One region of the Streptomyces sp. JLBT605 genome, then DNA from elsewhere that is predicted to be linked to it. Evidence: riboswitches for the same ligand, from Rfam matches in the RefSeq annotation. Region 1 holds a riboswitch; the other holds the start of a gene.
What was found. Region 1 has a riboswitch for glycine ahead of gcvP (aminomethyl-transferring glycine dehydrogenase). Riboswitches for the same ligand answer to the same signal wherever they lie in the genome.

Region 1 (9,723 bases):
CCCACGACCTGTTCAAGGACGTACTCGAAGCCGTGGGCCAGCAGCTCACCGAGGTCCGGATCACGGACCTGCGGGAAGGCGTCTTCTACGCGGAACTGGTGTTCGCCAGCGGTGTCGAGGTCAGCGCCCGTCCCTCGGACGCCATAGCGCTGGCCCTGCGCACCGGGACGCCGATCTACGGCAGCGACGGGGTGCTGGACGACGCGGGCATCGCCATCCCGGACGAGCAGGAGGACGAGGTGGAGAAATTCCGCGAGTTCCTCGACCAGATCTCGCCGGAGGACTTCGGCACGAGCAGCCAGTGAGCTGTTTCTCGCCCCTCCACGCACGGGCATTCGAGTAGCCTTTCCCACAAGACAGTCACGGGAAACCACCCTCAGGGTGATTATCACTCGGCGTGCCGAGTGTGGCGATCGTTGACGCACCCCGAGTGACTGCCTACCTTCGAGTGGGCAGGTCAAGGACGGAGGTCGGCGTGAGAAGCACCGGCGACGGCACGGCGGCCGGCGGTCCGTATCCGCTCCAGGGGGGCGCACCGGCCGAGGCGGCTCCCAGGCATCGGGTCACGGCCCAGGCAGGCCCCCGGCATGAGCGGGCCTCCGGAATCATCGGATATCGCGGCCCCACCGCATGCGCGGCCGCGGGCATCACCTACCGCCAGCTGGACTACTGGGCGCGCACCGGACTGGTGGAGCCCAGTGTGCGGCCCGCCTACGGCTCGGGCACCCAGCGGCTGTACAGCTTCCGGGACGTCGTCGTCCTCAAGATCGTCAAGCGGCTGCTGGACACCGGCGTGTCCTTGCAGAACATCCGCACGGCGGTGCAGCACCTGCGCACCCGCGGCCTGGACGACCTGGCGCGGATGACGCTGATGAGCGATGGCGCGACCGTTTACGAATGCACTTCCCCCGACGAGGTCGTGGCACTGCTCCAGGGCGGCCAGGGCGTCTTCGGAATCGCCGTCGGCGTGGTCTGGCGGGACGTGGAGAGCGCGCTGGATGAGCTGCACGGCGAGCGCATCGACACCGGCGAGACGCTGATCGGCCACAACCCGGCGGACGAGCTGGCGCGGCGGCGCAACCGGGCCGGCTGACGGCGCCCGCACCGCCGCGGGCGGCCTCCCGTCGAATGTCAGTGCCATGCGGCAGCATCGGTAGCTGTGAGGGCCACACCGACGATCCTGCATCTGGACATGGATGCCTTCTTCGCCGCGGCGGAGCAGGCGGCCAAGCCCAGCCTGCGCGGAAAGCCGGTCATCGTCGGCGGGCTCGGGCCGCGCGGTGTGGTCGCCACCGCCTCCTACGAGGCGCGGGTCTTCGGGGTGCGCTCGGCGATGGCCATGGCCCAGGCGCGCCGGCTCTGCCCGAACGCCGCCTATCTCACCCCGCGCTTCTCGCTGTACCGCGAGGTGAGCGGGCGGGTCATGGAGCTGCTGGGCGCACTGTCGCCGCTGGTGGAGCCGCTCAGTCTGGACGAGGCGTTCGTGGACCTGGAGGCGGGCGGCGTCGCCGGCGACGCCGTGGCGGCCCGCGCGGTGGGGGAACGGCTGCGGGCCGACATCCGGCAGGCCACCGGGCTCACCGGCTCGGTGGGGCTGGCGGGCTCCAAGATGCTCGCCAAGATCGCCTCCGAGCAGGCGAAGCCGGACGGCCTGGTCGTCATCGAGCCCGGCACCGAGCGGGAGCTGCTCGGCCCGATGACCGTGCGCACCCTGCCCGGCGTCGGCCCGGCGACCGGGGAGGCGCTGCGCCGGGCGGGCATCCACACGGTCGCCGAGACCCGGGACGCGGGCGAGGCGGAGCTGGTCCGGCTGCTCGGCAGGGCCCACGGCTCCTCGCTGTATGCGATGGCGAACGGATGGGACGACCGCCCGGTCGTCGCGGAGCGGGAGTCGAAATCCGTGTCGGTGGAGGACACCTTCGACGTCGACCTCACCGACCGGACCCGGGTGCAGCTGGAGATCGACCGGCTGGCCGAGCGGTGTGCCCGTCGGCTGCGCGGTGCCGGGCGGTCGGGGCGCACGGTGGTGATCAAGGTGCGGCGGTACGACTTCTCCACGCTCACCCGCTCGGAGACGCTGCGCGGCCCGACCGACGATCCCGCGGTGGTGCGGGAGGCCGCCGCCCGGCTGCTCGAGCAGGTGGACACCACCGCCGGGGTGCGGCTGCTGGGCGTGGGCGTCACCGGCCTCGCCGACTACACCCAGGAGGACCTCTTCGCGCAGGCCGCCCAGGCCGCACAAGCCGTGCAGGTTGCTCAGGTCGCGCACGCCGCGGCGGGTGATCCGCGGGCGACCGGGGCCGCTCCGGCTGCCGCCGGAGCCGAGGCCGCGCCCTCCGCACATGCCGCGGGCACCTCTGAGAGCAGCCAGGACGCCCTGTCCGCTCCGGTCGGCACGTCGATACCGGGGTCGGCTCCGGTGGCGGCGCAGGAGGCCGCTGAGGCGTTCGGAGAAGCGGGCCGCACGCGGCGCTGGCTGCCCGGCTCCGACGTGCGGCACACCGAGTACGGCGACGGCTGGGTGCAGGGCAGCGGGGTCGGCCGGGTCACCATCCGCTTCGAGGGCCCGTGGTCGGCGCCGGGCCGGGTGCGTACCTTCGCCGTCGACGACCCTCGGCTGGAGCCGGCCGATCCGCCCTCCATCCTCGCCCCGACCGGGCCGCACTCGGCCCCGTCGCCCGCCCCGCCGCCGTCCCCGCCGGGGCGCGTCCAGGCCCCGGCGGACGGCGGTCAGCCGGCCACGTCCAGCCCGTAGTGGTGGTAGAGCTGAAGCTCCTGCTCCGGTGAGAGATGGCGGCCCACCCCGAAATCCGGGGCGTCCTTGATCAGACGCCGCTCGAAGGGCACCCGCAGGGCGTCCTCGACGAGCTCGCTCGGCCCCAGCGGCACGAACACATCGCGGCTGAACAGGCCGGTGCGCACCGCCGCCCATTCCGGCTCGCCGGTCGCGTCGTCGAGATACACCTCGTCCACCGTGCCCAGCCGTGTCCCTTCCTGGTCGAATGCCTTGCGCCCGATGAGATGGCGCGGATCGATGTCGGTCTGCACGGTCCCTCCAGCTGACGGCAATGGCTCCCCGTGACACCTACGAAAAGCCAGAACGGTGCAAAAGGCCACTTGAGCGCGGTGCCCGGGGGTTCCCGGCCCGGCCCCGGCGAAACCGGCGCTGGTAGGCTGGCCAGTGGCTGCAGACCCCATGCGGGAGAGTCCTTCGTCGAGATCCCCGGAGATCGTCGGAGGCGCCGAAGGAGCAAATCCTCCCCGGAATCTCTCAGGCACACGTACCGTGCGGGCGAGGTCACTCTGGAAAGCAGGGCGGGACTTGGACGAGCACCACTCCGGGACCCTTCCTCACCGACGGTGAAAGCCGGGTCGCCCGCGGCCCGGTGAAGCTCTCAGGTTGAGATGACAGAGGGGGAGGCCGTCCGGGTACCCGCGCCGTGGTGCCCCTCGCAGGTCGCAACGACCAGGAGGCCTCCGCAGATGACCGCCAACCGCATCTCCCTCGCAGCGCTGGAGCGCGGCATTCCGTTCGCCCAGCGCCATATCGGTCCCGACGACGAGGCCCAGGCCAAGATGCTCGCCCAGGTGGGCTTCGGGTCCCTTGACGAACTCACCCAGGTCGCCGTCCCCGACGTCATCAAGAGCACCGAGGCGCTGCGGCTGCCCGAGGCCCGTACCGAGGCCGAGGTGCTCGCCGAACTCCGCGGCCTCGCCGACCGCAACCAGGTCCTCGCCCCCATGATCGGCCTGGGCTACTACGGCACCTTCACCCCGCCGGTCATCCTGCGCAACGTCATGGAGAACCCGGCCTGGTACACCGCCTACACGCCCTACCAGCCGGAGATCTCGCAGGGTCGTCTGGAGGCGCTGCTCAACTTCCAGACCGTCGTCGCCGACCTGACCGGGCTGCCCACCTCCGGTGCCTCGCTGCTCGACGAGGGCACCGCCGCCGCCGAGGCCATGGCGCTGTCCCGCCGGGTCGGCAAGGTCAAGGACGGCGTGTTCCTGATCGACGCCGACTGTCTGCCGCAGACCATCGCGGTCATCGAGACCCGCGCCGAGCCGACCGGCGTCGAGGTGGTCGTCGCCGACCTCTCCGAGGGCATTCCCGCCGAGATCGCCGAGCGCGGCGTCTTCGGTGTGCTGCTCCAGTACCCGGGCGCCTCCGGTGCGGTCCGCGACCCGCGCGCCGTCATCGAGCGGGCGCACGAGCTGGGCGCGATCGTCACCGTCGCCGCCGACCTGCTCTCCCTCACCCTGCTGACCTCGCCCGGTGAGCTGGGCGCGGACATCGCGGTCGGCTCCTCCCAGCGGTTCGGTGTGCCGATGGGCTTCGGCGGCCCGCACGCCGGTTTCATGGCCGTCCGCGACGCCTACGCCCGCAGCCTGCCCGGCCGCCTGGTCGGTGTGTCCGTCGACGCCGACGGCGACCTGGCCTACCGGCTGGCGCTGCAGACCCGCGAGCAGCACATCCGCCGCGAGAAGGCCACCAGCAACATCTGCACCGCGCAGGTCCTGCTCGCGGTGATGGCCGGCATGTACGCCGTCTACCACGGCCCGGAGGGGCTGGCCGGCATCGCCCGCCGTACCCACCGGTACGCCGCGGTGCTCGCCGCCGGTCTGCGGGCTTCAGGCGTCGAGGTGGTGCCCGGAGCGTTCTTCGACACCCTCACCGCGCGGGTGCCCGGCCGCGCCGCCGAGGTCGTGGCCGCGGCCCGCGAGGCCGGGGTCAACCTGCGACTCACCGACGCCGACCACGTCGGCATCGCCTGCGACGAGACCACCACCCGCGCGCAACTGGCCGCCGTGTGGACCGCCTTCGGTGTGAGCGGCGACGTCGACGCGCTGGACGCGGCCACCGAGGACGCGCTGCCGGCCGCGCTGCTGCGCACCGACGCGTACCTCACCCACCCGGTCTTCCACCAGCACCGCTCCGAGACCGCGATGCTGCGCTACCTGCGCCGCCTCGCCGACCGGGACTACGCGCTGGACCGGGGCATGATCCCGCTCGGCTCCTGCACCATGAAGCTCAACGCCACCACCGAGATGGAGCCGGTCACCTGGCCGGAGTTCGGCGCGCTGCACCCCTTCGCGCCGGTCGAGCAGGCCGAGGGCTACCTGACGCTCATCCACGAGCTCGAGGAGCGGCTGGCCGAGATCACCGGCTACGACAAGGTCTCCCTCCAGCCCAACGCCGGTTCGCAGGGCGAGCTCGCGGGTCTGCTGGCCGTCCGGGCGTACCACCGGGCCAATGGCGACGAGCAGCGCACCGTGTGCCTGATCCCCTCCTCCGCGCACGGCACCAACGCCGCCAGCGCCGTGATGGCCGGCATGAAGGTCGTGGTGGTGAAGACCGGCGAGGACGGCGAGGTGGACACCGCCGACCTGCACGCCAAGATCGACAAGCACCGCGACGAGCTGGCCGTGCTGATGGTCACCTACCCCTCCACGCACGGCGTGTTCGAGGAGCACATCACCGAGATCTGCGCCGCCGTGCACGAGGCCGGCGGGCAGGTGTACGTGGACGGCGCCAACCTCAACGCGCTGGTGGGCCTGGCCGGGCCGGGCAAGTTCGGCGGCGACGTCTCGCACCTGAACCTGCACAAGACGTTCTGCATCCCGCACGGCGGCGGCGGCCCGGGCGTCGGCCCGGTCGCGGTCCGCGAGCACCTGGCCCCCTACCTCCCCAACCACCCGCTGCAGCCGACCGCCGGTCCGGCCACCGGTGTCGGGCCGATCTCGGCCGCGCCGTGGGGCTCGGCGGGCATCCTGCCGATCTCCTGGTCGTACGTCCGGCTGATGGGCGGGGAGGGCCTCAAGCGGGCCACCCAGGTCGCGGTGCTGAGCGCCAACTACATCGCCAAGCGCCTGGAGCCGCACTACCCGGTGCTCTACACCGGCCCCGGCGGCCTGGTCGCGCACGAGTGCATCATCGACCTGCGCCCGCTCACCAAGGCCACCGGTGTGACGGTCGACGACGTCGCCAAGCGGCTGATCGACTACGGCTTCCACGCGCCGACGATGTCCTTCCCGGTGGCCGGCACGCTGATGATCGAGCCGACCGAGAGCGAGGACCTCGCCGAGCTGGACCGCTTCTGCGAGACGATGATCGCCATCCGCGAGGAGATCGAGAAGGTCGGCTCGGGGGAGTGGGCCAAGGACGACAACCCGCTTCGGAACGCGCCGCACACCGCGGCCGCGCTGGGCGGCGAGTGGACGCACGGCTACAGCCGCGAGGAAGCGGTCTTCCCGGCCGGGGTCTCGGCCGCCGACAAGTACTGGCCGCCGGTGCGCCGTATCGACGGTGCCTTCGGCGACCGCAACCTGGTCTGCTCCTGCCCGCCGCTGGAGGAGTACGACGCCTGATGCGGGCGGGTGGTCGGCATCGGCGCTGACATGCGCGGGGGCCGGTTCGGCGGTGACGCCGGGCCGGCCCCTTGGTGTCTCGCCGCGTCCCCGCGGCGTGTGGTGCTGTGCCGCCCGCTAGGCGGCGGTCATGATGTGCGCCGCCGCGAGCGGGCGGTGCGGTGCGATGATCTGCCCGTCCGGCAGCAACTCGCCGGTGTCCTCGAAGAACAGGACGCCGTTGCACAGCAGGCTCCAGCCCTGCTCCGGGTAGTGCGCCACGGCACGCGCGGCTTCCCGGTCGGCGGAGTCAGCGGATGGGCACGGTGGCTGGTGCTGGCACATGGAAGGGTTCTTTCGCTGCGATGTGGTGACTGTCCTGCGGCTCGATGCCTCGTTCATGGCCGCCCCCCGTTTGTCGGTCGGCTTGTCGGTCCTGGTGTCGCCCTGCGGGCTTGGTCCCAGTCTTGCTCTGTGGCCGTGATTCCGCAGGGATTTCGCGGCAGCGGTACTCGCTGGAATAGGACGCGTCACCCGTGCGGACGGTTCAGCGGAACCGTACGGCCTCTTCGGGGGGTTCCGCATGACCCGCAATGACTAGCCCACCCGTCGCCCGCCACCACCCTTCCAAGGATGCGCTCCGCGCCCACCTCTCCCGTCGCCCGCCACCACCCTTCCAAGGAAGCGCTCCGCGCCCTCACCCACCACCACCCTTCCCAGGGAAACGGGTCGCGCCCACCTCTCCCGTCGCCCGCGGGCGTGCCAAGCGCCCCGCGCGGGTCGGGAAGTCCCGGGGCGCGGGGCGCTGATGGTGTCTCTTCGGCGGTCGGGCGGGTGGGGTGAGTGCGGCGTCGTCGGCTCCTCAGGCCGGCGAGCCGAGTAGTGGGCCGGGCAGCGCGCCGGGCAACGTGCGCCGGGTCATCCGCAGCGTCAGTACCGGCAGCAGCTCGGCGGCCAGGTGCCGGCGGTGCGCGGCGATGCCGGGCGGCGCGGGCGCGAGCGGCACCAGCAGGTCACCCGGCGCGGGGGCTCCCTCGGCCGGGTCCGCGCCGGGCTCGCCGTGCAGCCACAGCGTGAGCATGTAGAGCTCGGGCACCGACAGCAGCCGGGGCTGGTAGGCGGTCGGCAGCGAGTCGGCCTGCCGCAGCGCCTGTTCGGTGGAGGCGACGTACGGGCCCTCGCTGAACCGGGAGAACGCCCAGCCGTCCGGGGTGACCATGGCCTCGGCGACGGCGACACAGCGATCGCCGCAGCGGATCAGGAACCGCCAGCCGGCCAGCCGGGTGCGGGGCGGGGCGCCGGGCTCGGTCACACCCTCCAACACATGGACCGGCAGCGGCGCTTCGACGGTGAACGGCCCGGACAGCAGGCGGAGCGCGGGGGTGCGGGCCTCGGTCACGGCTGTGGGGGAGCCGAGAGCGGTGAGGACGCTGCGCAGGGCGGGTGCGGGAGCCGATGGGGCATGCAGCGGCATGATGGGTCGCCTCTCACTTCGGAGACACGGTGGTGCGGGGCGGGTCGGGTGCGGACGGCGCTGTCAGCTGTGCGGGTCAGAGGAAGGCCGGGACCAGGCCACCGGGCGTCAACTCTCTGCCCTCTTCGCAAAGTTTATACGACACGTGTTCCCCCGAGGTTTCCGCTAGTCGCTTCCCAAATTACCGGCAAGGGTTTTTCAGGTCCGGTGCGGCGAGAGGTTTTCGCCAAATATGTTCCCTGCGCACGGACCTGACCTCGGCTTCTGTGGCCGAAGCGGTAGGCCGATTCCGGTCGGTGTTTTTCACCAGAACATTTGCGGCCTTTCGGGGCAATGCGTCGTGCGCACTCCGCCGTGCTTGTGTGCACTCGCGCAGAGCCTACCGTCCGGGCGGTGTGCGCGGGGCGTTATCGATCACATTGCCTGGGCATCATCGACCGTGAATCAGCGGCTGGTGCCGCGGACCGCCGAACTCCCAGGAGGACGCGCCGATGGGCGAGAAGACCGTGGCCAGCAGGTTCGACGTGTCCGACCGGCAGCGACAGCGCAGAAAACTCCGCGAGTGTCTGGAGGGGCTGGCGCGACTGCTGGAAGAGCGGCGGTTCGACCGTCCCAGGAATCTCATGGGGCTGGAGATCGAGCTGAATCTCGCCGGGCTCGACGGGATGCCGAGAATGATGAACGCGCAAGTGCTGGAGCGCATTGCCAGTCAGGATTTCCAGACCGAGCTAGGGCAGTTCAACCTCGAAGTGAACATCGTGCCGCACCGGTTGAGCGGCAGGGTTCTCGACCAGCTCGCCGAGGAACTGCGCACCGGATTGGCATATGCCGACCGACAGGCGCGGGAAGAGTCCTCGGCGATCGTGATGATCGGAATTCTGCCGACCCTCGCCGCAGCGGACCTGAGCGCCTCGAACCTCTCCTTCGACCAGCGCTACAAGCTGCTCAACGAGCACATGCTGGCCGCCCGCGGCGAGGACTTCGCCATCGACATCGAGGGGGTCGAGCGTTTCCGGTACGCCTGCGGGACCATCGCGCCGGAGGCCGCGTGCACCTCGGTGCAGCTCCATCTCCAGGTCACCCCGGGCCGGTTCGCGGCCGTGTGGAACGCCGCCCAGGCGATCACGGCCGCCCAGATCGCGGTGGGCGCCAACTCGCCCTTCCTCTTCGGCCACGAGGTGTGGCGCGAGTCCCGTCCGCCGCTGTTCCTCCAGTCCACCGACGTCCGCCAGCCGGAGTTGGTGGCCCAGGGCGTGCGCCCGCGCACCTGGTTCGGCGAGCGCTGGATCACCGATGTGCGCGAGCTGTTCGAGGAGAACCTGCGCTACTTCCCGCCGCTGCTGGCCACCGACGAGGACGAGGAACCGCTGCGCGTCCTGGACCAGGGCGGCATACCGCGGCTGCACGAGCTCGCCCTGCACAACGGCACGATCTACCGCTGGAACCGCCCGGTCTACGACATCGCCGACGGCGTGCCGCACCTGCGGGTGGAGAACCGCGTGCTGCCCGCGGGCCCCACCGTCACCGACGTCATCGCCAACGCCGCCTTCTACTACGGGCTGGTCCGCGCGCTCGCCGACGAGTCCCGTCCGGTGTGGACCCGGCTGCCGTTCAGCGCCGCCGCCGCGAACTTCGACGCCGCCTGCCGGTACGGCATCGACGCCGTCCTGCACTGGCCCCGCTCGGGGCGTTCCCCGTCGACGGCCCGGATCCCGGCGGTGCGGCTGGTGCTCGACGAACTGCTGCCGCTGGCCGCCTCGGGGCTGGACGCCTGGGGGATGGAGCCGGCCGACCGCGACCGCTATCTGGGCGTCATCGAGGAGCGCTGCCGCAGGCGGGTCAACGGCGCCTCCTGGCAGGTGGCGACCTACCATCGGGCCCGCGAGGCCGGCCTGGACCGC
Region 2 (9,723 bases), 1.2 Mb from region 1:
AGGGGCGGCGTCCGGCTGAGCGTGCCCGGCGGAACCGGCACCCCGGAAACCGGCACCCTGGTGGTCGCCAACCACATCTCCTGGGTCGACGTCATCGCCCTGCTCGCCGTCGAGCCCGTCACCATGCTCGCCAAACGCCAGGTGGGGCAGTGGCCGCTGCTCGGCGGGCTGGTCAGGCGCGCGGGCACCCTCTTCATCGACCGCGACAGCCTGCGCGAACTGCCAGCCACCGTCGCCCGGATGGCCGCCCTGCTGCGCTCCGGCACCTCACTGATGGTCTTCCCACAGGGCGTCACCTGGTGTCACGGAACCGGCGGCCCGTTCCGCCGGGCCACCTTCCAGGCCGCCCTCGACGCGGGCGCCCCCATCCGGCCGGTGACCTTGGAGTACTTCCAGCGCCGCGACCCGACCACGGTGGCCGCCTTCCTCGGCGACGAGGACTTCGCAGGCTCGCTGCGCCGGGTGCTGCGCGCCGCGGACCTCACCGCCCGCCTGACCGTCCACCCGCCGCTGCACCCGGTGCCCGGCCTTCACGACCGCCGCGCCCTGGCCGCCCAGGCCCGGGCCGCGGTGGCGGGCAGCTCGGCCGAACGAGGCGGCACCCGGCCGAAGCACCTTGACCTGAAGTCAGGTTGAGGTTCTACCGTCGATCTTGTCGAACCAGCTCAAGCAGACAAGAGGGACCGGCCATGGAGTACTCGCACAACGACGCCGAACTGATCCAGCAGCCCATCGGCTACTGGAGTTGGGCCGCCTACCACGCCGTCATCACCCGCACCCGGGCCGCCCTCGCCGAGATCGGCACCACCCAGCCGCAGTGGTGGGTCCTCGCGCAGGTCGCACTGGCCGACACGGTCAGGACCCGTGACGAGGTGTCCCGCATGCTGCGGAACTACCTCGACACGGGCGCGGAAACCATGGAGTCGGAGATCGACGAGACCATCGCCCAGGGCTGGATCACCGAAGACCCCGAGGGGCGCCTCGGCATCACAGCCGAGGGCAGGGCCTTCTACGACCAGGCCGCGGCCCTCCAGAAGGAGCTGTGGACGGAACGGCACGCGGGCATCTCCGACGAGGAGTACCTGACCACCCTGAAGGTGCTGCAGCGGTTCATCCACAACACCGGCGGGCGCGCCTGGCACCACTAGCGTCCGCGGGCCGCGGCCGAGCCGTGGCCCGGCCGCGATCCGGTCAGCACTCGATGACGTTGACCGCGAGTCCGCCCCGCGCCGTCTCCTTGTACTTGACCTTCATGTCGGCGCCGGTCTCCTTCATGGTCTTGATGACCTTGTCGAGGGAGACGTGGTGCCGGCCGTCGCCGCGCAGGGCCATGCGGGCGGCGGTGACGGCCTTGACCGCGGCCATGCCGTTCCGCTCGATGCACGGGATCTGGACCAGGCCGCCGACCGGGTCGCAGGTCAGGCCCAGGTTGTGCTCCATGCCGATCTCGGCGGCGTTCTCCACCTGCTCGGTGGAGCCGCCCAGCACCTCGGCCAGGCCGCCGGCGGCCATGGAGCAGGCCGAGCCGACCTCGCCCTGGCAGCCGACCTCGGCGCCGGAGATGGAGGCGTTCTCCTTGAAGAGCATGCCGATGGCGCCCGCGGCGAGGAGGAAGCGGACCACGCCGTCCTCGTCGGCGCCCGGGACGAAGTTGAGGTAGTAGTGCAGGACGGCGGGGATGATGCCGGCCGCGCCGTTGGTCGGGGCGGTGACCACCCGGCCGCCGGCGGCGTTCTCCTCGTTGACCGCCATCGCGTAGAGGGTGACCCACTCCATGGCGTGCGCCATCGGGTCGCCCTCGGCGCGCAGCTGGCGGGCGGACTGGGCGGCGCGGCGGCGGACCTTCAGCCCGCCGGGCAGGATGCCCTCGCGGGAGATGCCGCGGGCCACGCATGCCTGCATCACGCGCCAGATCTCCAGCAGACCCTCGCGGATCTCCTCCTCGGTGCGCCACGCCTTCTCGTTCTCCAGCATGAGCGCGGAGATCGACAGGCCGGTCTCGCGGCACAGCCGCAGCAGCTCGTCGCCGGTGCGGAAGGGGTACTTCAGCACGGTGTCGTCGAGCTTGATCCGGTCCTGGCCGACCGCGTCCTCGTCGACGACGAAGCCGCCGCCGACCGAGTAGTAGGTCTTCTCCAGCAGCGGCAGGCCCTCGGCGTCGTAGGCGAAGAGGGTCATGCCGTTGGCGTGGTAGGGCAGCGAGCGGCGGCGGTGCAGGATCAGCTCCGTCGGCTCGTCGAAGGGGATCTCGTGCGCGGCGCCGATCTCGGCGCCCAGCAGCCGCAGCCGCTTGGTGGCGCGGATCCGCTCGACTTCGTCGTCGGCGGTCTCCACATCGACCGTGCGCGGGGAGTGGCCCTCCAGGCCGAGCAGGACGGCCTTGGGCGTGCCATGGCCGTGCCCGGTGGCGCCGAGGGAGCCGAAGAGTTCCGCGCGGACCGATGCCGTCTGCGCGAGGAGGCCGTCCTTCTTCAGGCGGCTGACGAACATCCGGGCCGCTCGCATCGGGCCGACGGTGTGCGAGCTGGACGGCCCTATGCCGATGGAGAAGAGGTCGAAGACGGAGATGGCCACGGTGGCGGACCCCTTTGTCTGCTGGGTGGGCGGTGGTGCGTGCGGTGCCTGACCGCGGGGGGTGTGCGGCGGGCACCAGGGCACCGCGCGCACCATCCAGTGTGCGCGGTGCCCGGTGTCGAACGGCCGGAGCTGTGATTACAGCCCGGGGTACAGCGGGTGCTTCTCGGCGAGCGCGGTGACCCGCGCCTTCAGCGGCTCGGTCTCCCGGGCCGGCTTGAGCGCCTCGGCGATGATGTCCGCGACCTCGCGGAAGTCGTCCGCCGTGAAGCCGCGGGTGGCCAGCGCCGGGGTGCCGATCCGCAGGCCCGAGGTGACCATCGGGGGCCGCGGGTCGTTCGGGATGGCGTTCCGGTTGACCGTGATGCCGATCTCGTGGAGCCGGTCCTCGGCCTGCTGGCCGTCCAGCTCGGAGTTGCGCAGGTCCACCAGGACCAGGTGCACGTCCGTGCCGCCGGAGAGCACGTCCACGCCCGCCTCGCGCACGTCCTCCTGGGTGAGGCGCTCGGCGATGATCTTCGCGCCCTCCAGGGTGCGCTGCTGGCGCTCCTTGAACTCCTCCGACGCCGCGACCTTGAAGGACACCGCCTTCGCCGCGATGACGTGCTCCAGCGGGCCGCCCTGCTGACCGGGGAAGACCGCGGAGTTGATCTTCTTGGCCAGCTCCTGGGTGGAGAGGATCACACCGCCGCGCGGACCGCCGAGGGTCTTGTGGGTGGTGGTGGTGACGACGTGGGCGTGCGGCACCGGGTTGGGGTGCAGCCCGGCCGCCACCAGACCCGCGAAGTGCGCCATGTCGACCATCAGGTACGCGCCGACCTCGTCCGCGATCCGGCGGAAGGCGGCGAAGTCCAGCTGGCGCGGGTAGGCGGACCAGCCGGCGATGATCAGCTTCGGGCGGCTCTCCTTGGCGAGGCGCTCGACCTCGTCCATGTCGACCTGGCCGGTCTCGCTGTCCACGTGGTAGGGCACCACGTTGTACAGCTTGCCGGAGAAGTTGATCTTCATGCCGTGGGTGAGGTGCCCGCCGTGGGCGAGGTTCAGACCCAGGATGGTGTCGCCGGGGGAGAGCAGCGCGAACATCGCGGCCGCGTTCGCCTGGGCCCCGGAGTGCGGCTGGACATTGGCCGCCTCGGCGCCGAAGAGCGCCTTGATCCGGTCGATGGCGATGCGCTCGACGACATCGACGTGCTCGCAGCCGCCGTAGTACCGGCGGCCGGGGTAGCCCTCGGCGTACTTGTTGGTGAGGACCGATCCCTGGGCCTCCATGACGGCGACCGGAGCGAAGTTCTCCGACGCGATCATCTCCAGGGTGGACTGCTGGCGGTGGAGCTCGGCGTCGACGGCGGCTGCGACATCCGGGTCGAGCTCATGCAGGGAGCTGTTGAGAAGCGACATCGAAATCCCGATCAGGTGAGGAGCGGCGGGTCAGCTGGCGAAGTCGGTGTACTCGTCGGCGGAGAGCAGGTCGGCCGGGGCCTCCTCGGACAGCCGGACCTTGAAGAGCCAGCCGCCCTCGAAGGGGGCGGAGTTCACCAGCGCCGGGTCGTTGACGACGTCCTCGTTGATCTCGGTGACCTCACCGGATACCGGCGAGTAGAGGTCGCTCACGGACTTGGTGGACTCCAGCTCACCACAGGTCTCGCCGGCCTCGACCTGGGCACCGACCTCCGGAAGCTGGACGAAGACCACGTCACCGAGCGCGCCGGCCGCGTGCTGGGTGATGCCGACCGTCGACACGCCGTCCTCGGCGGGCGACAGCCACTCGTGCTCCTTGCTGTAGCGAAGCTGCTGGGGGTTGCTCATGACTGAATTCTCCTGGATGCGAGGGTGTGGATATGCCGTCGGTCTTGACTGGTGGGACAAGGTGACGAAGTCGTCACCAGACTGCGTCCGCCTGCGGGTCAGGAGCGCTGCCGCTTGTAGAACGGGAGCGCCACGACCTCGTACGGCTCGTGGCTGCCGCGGATGTCCACCGCGACGCCCTCGCTGCCCGGCTCGGCGTACGCCGCGTCCACATAGGCGATCGCGATCGGCTTGCCCAGGGTCGGCGACGGGGCACCGGAGGTCACCTCGCCGATCACCGTGCCGTCGGCGGACACCACCGAGAACCCGGCGCGCGGCACCCGGCGGCCTGAGGCGATCAGCCCGACCAGCTTGCGCGGCGGGTTGGCCGCGGCGCGCTCGGCGGCCGCCTCCAGCGCCGCGCGGCCGACGAAGTCGCCCGCCTTGTCGAACTTCACCACCCGGCCCAGACCCGCGTCGAACGGGGTGGTGGAGGTGGTCAGCTCGTGCCCGTACAGCGGCATGCCCGCCTCCAGGCGCAGGGTGTCCCGGCAGGACAGCCCGCACGGCACCAGCCCGGCCTCCGCGCCCGCCTCGGTCAGCGCCTGCCACAGCTTCTCGGCGTCCGCCGGGTCCACGAACAGCTCGAAGCCGTCCTCGCCGGTGTAGCCGGTGCGGGCGATCAGCGCGGAGACCCCGGCGACCGTCCCCGGCAGCCCGGCGTAGTACTTCAGCCCGTCCAGGTCGGCGTCGGTCACACTGGCCAGGATGCCGGGGGAGGCGGGGCCCTGCACGGCGATCAGCGCGTACGCGTCGCGGTCGTCGCGCACCGTGGTCTCAAAGCCCGCGGCCCGCTCGGTCACCGCGTCCAGCACCACCTGGGCGTTGGAGGCGTTGGCCACGACCATGAACTCCTCGTCGGCCAGCCGGTAGACGATCAGGTCGTCCAGGATGCCGCCGTCCGCGTCGCAGATCATGGTGTACCGGGCCCGGCCGACGGCCAGCGCGCCGATGTTGCCGACCAGCGCGTAGTCCAGCGCCTGGCCGGCCTGCGGGCCGGTGAGGGTGATCTCGCCCATGTGGGACAGGTCGAACAGGCCCGCGCGGGTGCGGACCGCGTTGTGCTCGTCCCGCTCGCTGCCGTAGCGCAGCGGCATGTCCCAGCCCGCGAAGTCGGTCATGGTGGCCCCGAGCCCGCGATGGGTCGCGTCCAGGGCTGTGTGGCGTGGGGCGTCTGTCATGTCTCGTAGCTCCCAGCGATGCGAATGGGTGAGGTTTCTCCCCATCTGTCATCGGAACCTGAGAGCTTCACCGTGACCCCGAGGGGTCCGATTTGCACCTTCGGTGGAGCCACCGCGGCGGCTCGCTTTTCAGATCTGCCTCGCCCGCGCGGTATCGGGGCCTGAGAGATTCAAGGGAGGACTTGCTCCTTCGGCGCCCCGGTGCTCGGCAGGTGTGCCGGGCCGGGGACTCTCCCGCGCGGATTCAAGCGGCCGGTATGCAGTTGCGCGCACATCATCGCATGTGCCCGCCACAAGGGAACCCCCGGTCCGGAATCGGTGTCCTTGTCTTTCATTACCGTTCCTTGACACTCTTCGGGTAGGCCGCGGTGACCGGACCCCCTAGGGGGTGTCCGGTGGGTCGCCGTGGATTGCGACGCTGCGGAGAACGGTCGGACACCCCCTGAGGAGACGATCACGGTGCAGGGGCAGCGCAGGATCCAGCGGACGGGCAGGGAGCCGGCCCGGCTCCCCGGCCGCCCGGCCGCGCCGCGCCCGGCGGCGTTCCGGCCGGTGCCCGGCCGGGCGGTGCGCGACCTGCGCGGCACCCCGGCGGCCGGGGCGCCGGGGGTGGCGGAGCTGCGCTACCCGGCCGGAGACCTCGTCGTCGCCTCCGGGCTGCCGGGCAGCGGCAAGAGCACCCTGATGCAGCGGACCGTGGCCCCGCTGGACCTGCGCGGCGGCCCGGTGCTGCGGATCGACTCCCACGACACCCGTGAGCGCTGGGAGGCCCGGCTGCCCGACCGGCTCCCCTACTCCCTCTACCGCCCGCTGGTCCGGCTGGCGCACTTCGCCGGGCTGCGCCGCGCGCTGCGCTCCGGGGCGAGCGTGGTGGTGCACGACTGCGGCACCCCGGCCTGGGTGCGCCGCTGGCTGGCCCGGCACGCCCGGCGCCGCGGCCGGACGCTGCACATGCTGCTGGTGGACGTACCGCCCGCGGTCGCGCTGGACGGACAGGCCACCCGCGGCCGCGGGGTCTCCGGGCGTGCCTTCCGGCGGCACCGTCAGGCGGTGCGGCGCCTGGTGGCGGACGCCGAGCTCGGCCGGGCGCCGCGCGGCTGCGCTTCGGTGGTGCTGCTGGACCGCCCCGCGGTGAACGCCCTGCGTGACATCGTCTTCGAATGAGCCGGACGTCTTCGTATGGGCCGGGCCGCGGGATGATCGGTCGCGGCTGAGCCGTTAGGGTGCTGTGCAGGTTGGACGATTCGGCGGTTGGACGACATGAGCATCAGTGACCTCGGCGGCTTCCCCGCCAACGAACTCGAAGACGTCCTCGCCGCTTCGCTCGACGTCCCCGGCGCCGGCGCCCGTATCGTCGAGGTGCTCGGCCGCAGCCAGGTGTGGGTCCCGCTGCCCAAGGGCGGTGGCCCGGACAGCCCTGACCTGGACCTGGCGACCATCGAGCTGGAAGGCGCCGCGTACGTCCCGGTGTTCAGCTCCGAGCAGCAGTTCCGGCAGGTCGTCGGAGACCACATGTCCTTCACCGTGGCCCCGGCCGTGGAGTTCGCCCGCGGCCTGCCCCCGCAGGTCGGCATCGCGGTCAATCCGGGCGGCGCGGTCGGCGTGCCGCTGCCGCCGCCCGCCGTCGCCCAGCTGTGCCGGACCGGCCGCACCGAGCTGGACGGTCCCGCCTCCGGCGGCCGGGTGCTGCTGTTCGAGCCCGACTGGCAGGACGAGCCGGTCGACTTCCTCGCCGCCGCCGGGCTGGAGTTCGGCGGCGTGCCCGATGTGCGCACCGCCCGCCGGGCGCTGGCCAGCGTCGAGGGCGACCCGCCCGCGCTCTTCGTCGGAGTCCAGCTCGATCTGCCCACTCCGGAGGTCCAGGCCGTGGTGCTGGAGGCGCTCGGTCGGGCGCTGGGCGCGGCCGCCGTGCCCTGGCCGGTGCAGCTGATCCTGCTGGACATCGCCCAGGACCCGGTCGCCGACTGGATGCTGGAGCGGGTGCGTCCGTTCTACGACCGTGACCTGTGACCGCGCCGGGATGAAGTCCGCACGGACTCGTAAGCTGGTTGGATGACCGCAGGGGGTGCACCCGCATGCCCCGGTGCGATGTGGTGCGGGCCAAGAGAAGGGGCGGAGTCAGGTGAGCGCTGGCGCTAACTGGCGGGCGGAGCGCAGCGACTCGCAATCCCACGGCGGGCAGATCGAGCAGCTGCTCCAGCAGGTCGCGCCCGGCGGGTACGACGCCTACGAGGCGCTGCTGCACGCGCTGGCCGCCGGTCAGGTGTGGATGCTGCTGTGGCACGGCACGCCCGGCTCGCCCGACGCCCGGTACGGAAAGATGGACGTCGACGGCCTCGGCTACGCGCCCTGCGTCACCTCCGAGCAGGAGCTGTCCGCCAGCGGCTGGACCCGCGCGCACGAGGTCGTCGGCGGCCGGCAGATCGCCACCGCGCTCTTCCCCGACCGCTTCGGCCTGTGGCTCAACCCGCACGCTCCCGGTGGTGGCGTCGGCATCCCCTGGCTGGACCTGCGGCGCATCGCGGGCGGCCTCGACCGGCTGCCGGCCGGCCCGCTGCGGATCAGCGAACCGGCGATCGAGATTCCGCAGTTCTACGCACTGTTGGGGCAGAATGCCCACCGAACGCCCGTTGTGCGTGCATTGCGGCGGGCCTGGGTGCAGCCGGCACTCGGTGCCCCTTATCTCGCGATCGGGCTGGATCTGTACGACACCAGCCAAACCGCGGTGGAATCGGTGCGGTTGATGATGCAGCAGTCCCTCGGGGCGCTCCCGGATGGGCTCCCGCTCTCCACCGTCTCGATGTCCGACGCCCACGACCCCGTCGCGATGTGGATGCGGGCCAACGCCCGCCCGTTCTTCGACCGCGACGCCTACGGCACCGCCGCCCCCGCCCCGGCGCCCGGCTACGGCTACCCGCCGCCGCGGCATGCCTTCTGAGCGGACAGCTTCGGCGACGTACAACCGCAAACCGGCTGGACGGGGGAATCTTCCTCTCCCGCCCAGCCGGTTAATGGATCGGCGTGCCGTAAATTACGGCTTAGGGGTGCAAGGGTTCCTGGAGACGCATTCAGCGAAATACGGGGCGGCCGTTATGGCCTTGAAAATTCCGTACCGCTTGTGCACGTAGCTTCGGCAGCTCTCGTCTGTAACCCACTCATTAACGTCGAACCTGCGGTACTCCACCATCGGCGTCACGTACCCCCGCTTGCCTGGTCCCACCTTCAAAGTGTCGGTCACCTTCACGCCTCTCTTGAAGGACTTGGTGACGTTGTAGTGGGTGCTCCCCTCTATCTTGCCGATGACGAAGTCAATGCTGAGGCCTCCGCCATTCTGCCAAGTCGTTGACCGCTCCCTCTCGGTCTTGAACTCGTACTTGAGCGTGGAGGTCGAAGAGCCGCCGTTTCTCTTGCCCACGGTGGTCCCGATCGTTGCGTAGGACGGGCTGCCAAACCGCTCTGCCTTGACCCAGAAGACTGTGTTGCAGCGCGGAGTGGGAGTCGCCGATGCGGACGACGCAACTCCGGGAATCGCCAGGGACCCCAGGATGAGCGCGGAGGCCGCGATGCCCGTGGACGCGATTCGCTTCTTTGTGGAATTCAACTTTCTCCCCTTTCTCTCATTCGGCGTGGAATCGCCAGATGAGAGGAGGCTAGCCATGGATGACAGCGGAAGAAAGCATTCTGGTTACTTTAATCAGCTATCACATTCAACCTCAGATGAAGCTCAATTCACTTGCTTATTGAGTTGGGTAACAGAGCGTCAGCTCCTGCGGTGGCTCTACTGGCTGCCTTAATGGCAAGCAAGGAGACCAAAGTATCTAAACCGGGCGAAGTGATCATTTCTGCGTTTCGTCGGGCCACATCACGGTTGCGCATCCATTGCCCGTGGGGGCTGGCGGGTGATCGCGACGGCGTTGAAGACTCCCGCTCCAAGGGGGCGCCGTCACCGCGCGCCACCCCTCCGTGAACGTTTCTGCACCATCAGCACCACCTGCATCAGTGATGTGAACCAGGCCGCAACAGCGGCAGGTCGTAGGCCGGTTACCGCTGGCCGAGAGGGGTCCCAGGGCATGACGGCACCACTGCATGACACGAGTGCGGCTGAGACCGCGGCCGTGGATGT

Region 2: another riboswitch for glycine. It lies ahead of gcvT (glycine cleavage system aminomethyltransferase GcvT); the one in region 1 lies ahead of gcvP (aminomethyl-transferring glycine dehydrogenase).

The regions. Positions count from the first base shown of each region.
Region 1 is NZ_CM177087.1:613,638-623,360, reverse strand. Features, by position in the region: gene AC4BDD_RS02970 (bifunctional nuclease family protein) at 1-305, shown strand, start outside; gene AC4BDD_RS02965 (MerR family transcriptional regulator) at 476-1,093, shown strand; gene AC4BDD_RS02960 (DNA polymerase IV) at 1,160-2,755, shown strand; gene AC4BDD_RS02955 (PRC-barrel domain-containing protein) at 2,731-3,048, opposite strand; glycine riboswitch at 3,190-3,297, shown strand; glycine riboswitch at 3,298-3,422, shown strand; gene gcvP (aminomethyl-transferring glycine dehydrogenase) at 3,484-6,369, shown strand; gene AC4BDD_RS02945 (DUF5999 family protein) at 6,487-6,693, opposite strand; gene AC4BDD_RS02940 (hypothetical protein) at 7,211-7,822, opposite strand; gene AC4BDD_RS02935 (glutamate-cysteine ligase family protein) at 8,314-9,723, shown strand, end outside.
Region 2 is NZ_CM177087.1:1,779,250-1,788,972, reverse strand. Features, by position in the region: gene AC4BDD_RS08045 (lysophospholipid acyltransferase family protein) at 1-636, shown strand, start outside; gene AC4BDD_RS08040 (MarR family winged helix-turn-helix transcriptional regulator) at 690-1,148, shown strand; gene AC4BDD_RS08035 (L-serine ammonia-lyase) at 1,192-2,574, opposite strand; gene glyA (serine hydroxymethyltransferase) at 2,713-3,972, opposite strand; gene gcvH (glycine cleavage system protein GcvH) at 4,003-4,380, opposite strand; gene gcvT (glycine cleavage system aminomethyltransferase GcvT) at 4,479-5,600, opposite strand; glycine riboswitch at 5,636-5,739, opposite strand; glycine riboswitch at 5,740-5,847, opposite strand; gene AC4BDD_RS08015 (AAA family ATPase) at 6,060-6,764, shown strand; gene AC4BDD_RS08010 (enhanced serine sensitivity protein SseB) at 6,861-7,610, shown strand; gene AC4BDD_RS08005 (enhanced serine sensitivity protein SseB C-terminal domain-containing protein) at 7,723-8,538, shown strand; gene AC4BDD_RS08000 (hypothetical protein) at 8,632-9,258, opposite strand; gene AC4BDD_RS07995 (ABC transporter permease) at 9,671-9,723, shown strand, end outside.